DNA from 2 places in the Rhizobium sp. PAMB 3182 genome. Region 1 is predicted to be linked to the other one. Evidence: predicted binding sites of a transcription regulator. Region 1 holds the regulator's gene; the other holds the start of a gene.
The links. Region 1 encodes LexA, which represses DNA repair genes until DNA is damaged. Its sites were predicted from a motif close to TGTTCNNNNTGTGTTCNG; they were not measured.
Positions count from the first base shown of each region.

Region 2: dnaE (DNA polymerase III subunit alpha) is a predicted target of LexA. The motif match lies at 1,688-1,705, and genes of this name have one in related genera.

Region 1 is NZ_CM128607.1:250,411-253,827, forward strand. It holds gene ACU5AZ_RS01355 (ArnT family glycosyltransferase) at 1-1,487, shown strand, start outside; gene lexA (transcriptional repressor LexA) at 1,636-2,346, shown strand; gene ACU5AZ_RS01365 (ComEC/Rec2 family competence protein) at 2,340-3,417, opposite strand, start outside.
Region 2 is NZ_CM128607.1:593,928-597,344, reverse strand. It holds gene ACU5AZ_RS03050 (lipoprotein-releasing ABC transporter permease subunit) at 1-201, shown strand, start outside; gene ACU5AZ_RS03045 (ABC transporter ATP-binding protein) at 218-901, shown strand; gene ACU5AZ_RS03040 (hypothetical protein) at 999-1,604, opposite strand; gene dnaE (DNA polymerase III subunit alpha) at 1,924-3,417, shown strand, end outside.

The DNA of each region.
Region 1 (3,417 bases):
CTGTGCGGCTGAAGAAGCCGCCGTTTGCCTACTGGATGAGCGTCGCCGGCATGAAAATCTTCGGCATAGGCGTCATCGGCTCGCGCATCTTCTGGCTGCTCGGCGCAGCCGCCATCCTGTTCGTCACCTACAGGCTGGCCAAGCGGCTGACGGGCGACGATGAGATCGCCCTGTTCTCGCTCGCCATGCTCGCCGGCAACTTCGTCTTCCTGCGCTCCGCCGTCACGGCGATTCCCGACATTCCGCTGACGCTGTTCATGCTGGTGGCGCTTTACGGCTTTGCCGGCCTGCTCTTCGGCGACGAAGAAGACAGATGGGACGCCTGGCTTGCCTATGGCGGAACGGCGATGGCGATCCTGACGAAGGGCATTCCGGCGCTGGCGCCACCGGCCTGCGTCTTCGGCCTGATCGTCCTCTTTCCCTCGTGCCGCGTTCATTTTCGCCGGCTGATCGCCCCGCTGCCGATTCTCTTCTCCATGGCTCTTGCCGGCTGGTGGTTCGTCTACCAGGTGCTGCGGTCGAGCTCGGCGCTCGACAACCAGTTCGTCGGCGATCAGGTGCGCACCAAGCTGGAATTCTCGGTGTTCGCGGTGTTCGATTCCGTCGGTCTCAGCGTTGCCGGCCTGCTGGCGCCTGTGATCGGCTGGCTTTTCGTGATTGCGGCGACCGCGATCGCCACGCGCAAAGTACCGGGCTTCCGGCAGCTCGGCGCATCGGCGCTGCTGCTCGCGGGCTGGATCGCGCTCAACATCGCCATGTTCGCGCCAGCCTTCAAGCCGGATCACCGCTACATCATTCCGTCGCTTCCCGCTCTGTCGATCCTGATGGCGGTCGGCCTCGCCTCCTTCGATCGCGAGACGACATCACGCTATCTAAGCCTGTTTCTCAAATTCTCGGCGATCGGCCTGGCCCTCACCTTCGCCATCCTCTACGGCGTCTCGGCGCAGCTGCTGAGTGCCAAGGTAACGGTTGCGATCGTGGTTGCCATTGCCCTCGGCCTGCTTCTCGTCTGGCGCATCGCCAATCGCCAGGCCTTCCGGCCCAAGGTTCTGGCGCTCTCCGCCCTGCCTATGGCGATCCTGCTTGCCATCTATCCCGTCGTCGCCGCCTTCGGCATGCCCGACCTTGGAAAGCCGATCGCCGACAAGGTCGCCCAACTCGACCTGCCCGCCGACGACATCGTCTTCCTGGGGTCTGACATCGTCGCCTCCGAGGCACGGTTGCACAGCGGCGTCGAACGACCTTTCCTGCAGCGACGAAAGCTTGCGGACGTCGAAGCCGGCGATCGCTTCAAGGCCGTCATCACGCTGGAGAAGACGGAAGCCGACCGGCTCGCCGCCGACGGGTACGACGTGACGGCGGTCAGTGGCGGCTGGCGTTCGATCGATCCGGCCGTCCTCATGAAGGCCGTTCTCTCCGGCACGCTCGCCGAGGCACGCGCAGCGGAAGCCGAGCGCGCCTACATCGCAGTCGATCCGGCTCGCTAACGCTCATAGCCGACCCGCAGCAGGAAAAATCGGCAGTTCCTGCGACACCGGCCCCCGCTTTCACGATATTTTAGGCACTTGCGGAACACAGTGGGAACATATAGTGTCCGTTCTGTATTTGTTTCATGATTCTGGAAGGTGCCGATTCATGCTGACGCGAAAGCAACAGGAACTGCTTCTCTTCATTCACGAGCGGATGAAGGAATCCGGCGTTCCGCCATCCTTTGACGAGATGAAGGATGCACTCAATCTCGCGTCCAAGTCCGGCATTCACCGGCTGATCACGGCGCTCGAGGAGCGCGGCTTCATCCGCCGCCTGCCGAACCGGGCGCGCGCGCTGGAGGTCATCAAGCTTCCCGAAGCCTATTCGCCGAGCCTGCAGCCACGGCGCGGCTTTTCGCCAAGCGTCATCGAAGGCAGCCTCGGCAAGCCGAAGCTCGCCCCGGCGCCCAAGGCACCGGAACCTGCGAACGACACCGTCAGCGTCCCGGTCATGGGCCGCATCGCCGCCGGTGTGCCGATCTCCGCCATCCAGAACAACACGCACAGCCTGTCCGTGCCGATGGAAATGCTGGGCTCCGGCGAACACTATGCGCTGGAGGTCAAGGGCGACTCGATGATCGAGGCCGGCATCCTCGATGGCGATACCGTCATCATCAAGAATGTCAGCAGCGCCAATCCGGGCGAGATCGTCGTGGCCTTGGTCGACGACGAGGAAGCAACGCTCAAGCGCTTCCGCCGCAAGGGTGCGTCGATTGCACTCGAAGCCGCCAACCCGGCCTATGAGACGCGTATCTTCGCCTCCGATCGGGTGAAGGTCCAAGGCAAGCTCGTCGGCCTCATCCGCCGCTATCACTGACCGGTGACACGCCTGGCTGCGTCCGTATCACGCGGATGCGGAACAAGCGGCCATGTGGCTGTTTCCTGCGTGGCCAGGAAGCTATTTGCCCGCCAGTCATAATATCGATGCCGGGTCCAGGGGCGGTCGATTGCGCCGACTGCCGTCCTGGCCTCAAAGCCGATGCCATCCAACGCCGCATGGAGTTCGATCGATCCGGTTCTTCGCAGACGTTCCGCCGTAAGCAATGTCGCGCCCGAGCGGCACGTGTCGTAGCCGAGCCGGAACGGCACGATGACCACATCGGCGATGTCGCAGGCGGGTCCGGCATAGGCGGGTTTTTCCACCGTCACCACCCGCAATGCGGTTCCGCCCGACGCCGTAACCTGACCGGCGCACCAGGCGGCCTTCCTGCAGTGGAAGGGGGATATCTCTCCATTCAGGGCCGTCTCCATGGCCAATCGCTCCGCATTCAAGACGGAGGCCGGCAGCCGTGGCGGTTCTCCTCCTTCTCCTCCTCCTGTCCGGTCAGGCGGGACCGGATCCCCATCCGCCATGTCCGGCCCCTCACCCTTCGGCATGGCGAGCGCCCGCTGCCATTGTTCGAAGATGAAAGATGGCGGACGACTGCGGTTGGTCTCGAGCCGTCCATCGGCAATGCGGGCCACCAGCCTGCCGTCCTCGCTGATAATCAGCGCAGGAGACGAGTTTGTCGGTCCGTACGCGATCAGCGCAACCGCCGCGGCCATCAGCGGCAGGCCAAGATATCTGAGACGACTGCGCAACAGGACCAGGAGCAGAAAGCCGGCGACTGAGAGTTCGAAGGCGTAGGGAGGCAGGCGTCCGGATGACACGCCGCTGTCCCAGCCGGTGACATCTCGGGCCACCGCGATGACGATGTCCAACCCAACCCCCATGAGGCGTAGCGGCCAATGCTCGAGCCCAAACGGCATGGCGAGGACGGAGACCAAGCCGGCCGGCATGACCACGAAGGTGACGACCGGCATGGCGATGAGATTGGCGGCAAAGCCATAGGGTGCGAGGCGGTAGAAATGCTCCAGCGCGAAGACCGCCGTTGCCGTCCCGCCGATC
Region 2 (3,417 bases), 340 kb from region 1:
CGCCAGTTCTTCTCCTGGGTATCCGGCACGGTTCTCTTCGATCCGGAGCTCTATTTCCTGAGCAAGCTGCCGGCCGACATGAATGCCGGCGAGACGATCGCCGTTGTCGTCATGGCGCTGGGGCTCTCCTTCCTGGCGACGATCTTCCCGGCCTGGCGCGCATCCCGGCTCGATCCGGTCCAGGCGCTGCGCTACGAATAAGGATACGTTTTCCTCCATGAACAACGACATCGCATTGCGCCTTGAGGGCATTTCCCGCAGCTACGGGCAGGGCGACGCCGTCCTGTCGATCCTGAAGGGCGTCGACTTCTCGCTGAAGCGCGGCGAAACCGTCGCGCTGGTGGCGCCGTCCGGCACCGGCAAATCGACGCTCCTGCAGATCGCCGGCCTGCTCGAGCACCCGGACGAGGGCGACATTTCCATCAATGGCATCTCCTGCACGCACATGTCGGACGACCGGCGGACGGCCGTGCGCCGCAGCGATATCGGCTTCGTCTACCAGTTCCACCACCTGCTGCCCGAATTCTCGGCGCTTGAAAACATCATGATGCCGCAGCTGATCGCCGGCCTCGACAAGAAGGAGGCGGCCGAGCGCGCCAGCCAGCTTCTCGACTACATGCGCATCGGCCATCGCGGCTCGCATCGCCCGGCGGAGCTTTCCGGCGGCGAGCAGCAGCGCGTCGCGATCGCCCGCGCGGTTGCCAATGCCCCGATCGTGCTTCTGGCCGACGAGCCGACCGGCAACCTCGACCCCGAGACCGCCCATTACGTTTTCGACGCTCTTGAGGCGCTGGTCCGCCAGTCCGGCCTTGCCGCCATGATCGCTACCCACAACCACGACATCGCCGCCCGCATGGACCGCTGCGTGACGATCGAGGCGGGGCAGATCAAGGAACTTTGAGGCGGTTTTGCGCTTCCGGTTCATGCGGTTAGGCGCTGATCCGGAATCAGTTTGCGAGGCCCGTCAGGGGGCTTTCTTCCTGTGGGAAGCCTGACACTTACGGGTTGAGCCCGCAGGCCTTCAGGCCCGTTTCGTCCTGCCAGTCCTGAAGCGTTATGCGCTTCGCCTCCATCGTCACTGGCTTGCCTTCCGCCACACCCTTGCCGGACAGAAGATTGAGGTCGCAGGATCCGTTCCGCTCGGTATCCAGCGTGTCATAGTATTCATAGGTGTAGCCGGCGACGACGAAGGAGCCGTCGCGATAGGCGAGCGTCAGCACCTGCCGCCAGCGGTCGCGGCCGACGGCGTCGTTGTGCGTGGTCACCGTGATGGAGCCGGCTGCCGTCGCCTTGATCGACGGCTCCTGTCCGTAGATGCCGTCATCGCCCGCCGGCGCATTTCCCCAGACCTTGTCCGGCACGATTGCCGCCGGCATCAGCAGGTCGCCCTCGCCGTTGCGCAGATAGATGCCGATGCCGATCTCGCCGGTAACACTTTCCTCCGCCCCATCGGTAGATGACACGAACAGGACGGCGAGGTCGCTTGCCCCGTCCTTGTTCCAGTCGCCGACGACCGCATCGACGATCCGGTCGGCCGCCGCCGCAGGCGTGGCGGCGATCCCTGCAACGAGGAGCAAACAGAGGGCGGTGGTGGGCAGGCGCATGGTGGGCTCCGGGCAGGGGAATGTTGACCTCAGAAAAGCACATCCAAAAAAGTGGCAAAAGGGTGTTGACGCGAGAACTAAAATAGAACATAAAAAGAACAGATAGGAAAAGGAGAGGGAAATGTCATACTTCATCAAAGACGTAGCAGCATTTGCATCGATTTCCGTGTTTCTGGCTGGCTTCGCCGCCATCGTCATGTCGGTCTGATCGGGGCCGCATTCTCTTCTGGAAATTGACACCATCCGGGCGCGCGGTTGTGGACATCGGGCGCTCACCGGCAGACAATCCGGCGATTGAAAGAATCGTCTGGAAGGTGACATGTCGGAAGCGGGAAGCGGAACGAAATCGGATGGTCTGACGCAGTCTGTCGGACCCGGGTTTGTGCACTTGCGGGTGCATTCCGCCTATTCGCTTCTGGAGGGCGCCCTGCCGCTGAAGAAGATCCTCGGCAAGGCCATTGCCGACGAACAGCCGGCGATCGCCATCACCGATACCAACAATCTCTTCGTGGCGCTCGAATTTGCCCAGAAGGCATCGGGCGACGGGTTGCAGCCGATCATCGGCTGCCAGCTCTCCATCGACATGGAGGACGGGCAGGAGACCGAGCGGCGCGGCAACCAGGCGTTGGCGAAGTTGCCGTCGATCGTGCTGCTCGCCGCCGACGCCGAAGGCTATGAACGGCTTGTGGACATCGTCAGCCGCGCCTATCTCGACGGCGAGAGCAATCATGCCGTCCATATGATGGCCTCATGGCTTGAGGAACTCGGCACCGGCGGGCTGATTGCGCTGACGGGTGCCAGCGGCGGGCCGATCGACATGCCGTTGAAGGACAGCCATGCGGCGGTTGCCGAAGCCCGGCTCCTGAAGCTGAAGGCTCTGTTCGGCGACAGGCTCTATATCGAGCTGCAGCGCCAGCGCGGCTACGACAAGCGGCACGAGAAGCGGATGATCGATCTCGCCTATCGCCACGACATTCCGCTGGTCGCCACCAACGAGGCGTTCTTTCCGTCTCCGGACGATTACGACGCGCATGATGCGCTGATGGCGGTCGCACACAATGCCATCGTGTCCGACGACCGCCGCTTCCGCCTGACCCCGGATCATTATCTGAAAAGCCGCAAGGAGATGATGCAGCTCTTTGCCGATATTCCGGAAGCGCTCGCCAATACGGTCGAGATCGCCAGGCGCTGCTCGTTCATCCTGAAAACCCGCAAGCCGATCCTGCCGCGCTTCACCGGCGCCTCCGACGATCCGGAAGAGGCGGAACGGGCGGAAACCGAGGAACTGAAGCGCCAGTCGCGCGAAGGTCTCGATAGCCGGATCGCGGCGCTCGGCATTGCGCCGGGCTACACCGAGCAGGATTATCGCGAGCGGCTGGAATACGAGCTCGGCATCATCGAGCGGATGAAGTTCCCGGGCTACTTCCTCATCGTTTCCGACTTCATCAAATGGGCCAAGCAGCAGGACATCCCGGTCGGCCCCGGCCGTGGTTCGGGCGCGGGCTCGCTCGTCGCCTATGCGCTGACGATCACCGACGTCGATCCGCTGCGCTTCTCGCTGCTCTTCGAACGCTTCCTCAATCCTGAGCGCGTGTCGATGCCCGACTTCGACATCGACTTCTGCCAGGAGCGCCGCGAAGAGGTGATCCGCTACGTGCAGCGCAAGTATGGCCGCGAGCAGGTGGGGCAGATCATCACCTTCGGATCGCTGCAGGCCCGCGCGGCGCTGCGCGACGTCGGCCGCGTCCTGGAAATGTCCTACGGCCAGGTCGACAAGATCTGCAAGCTGGTCCCCAACAATCCGGCCAATCCG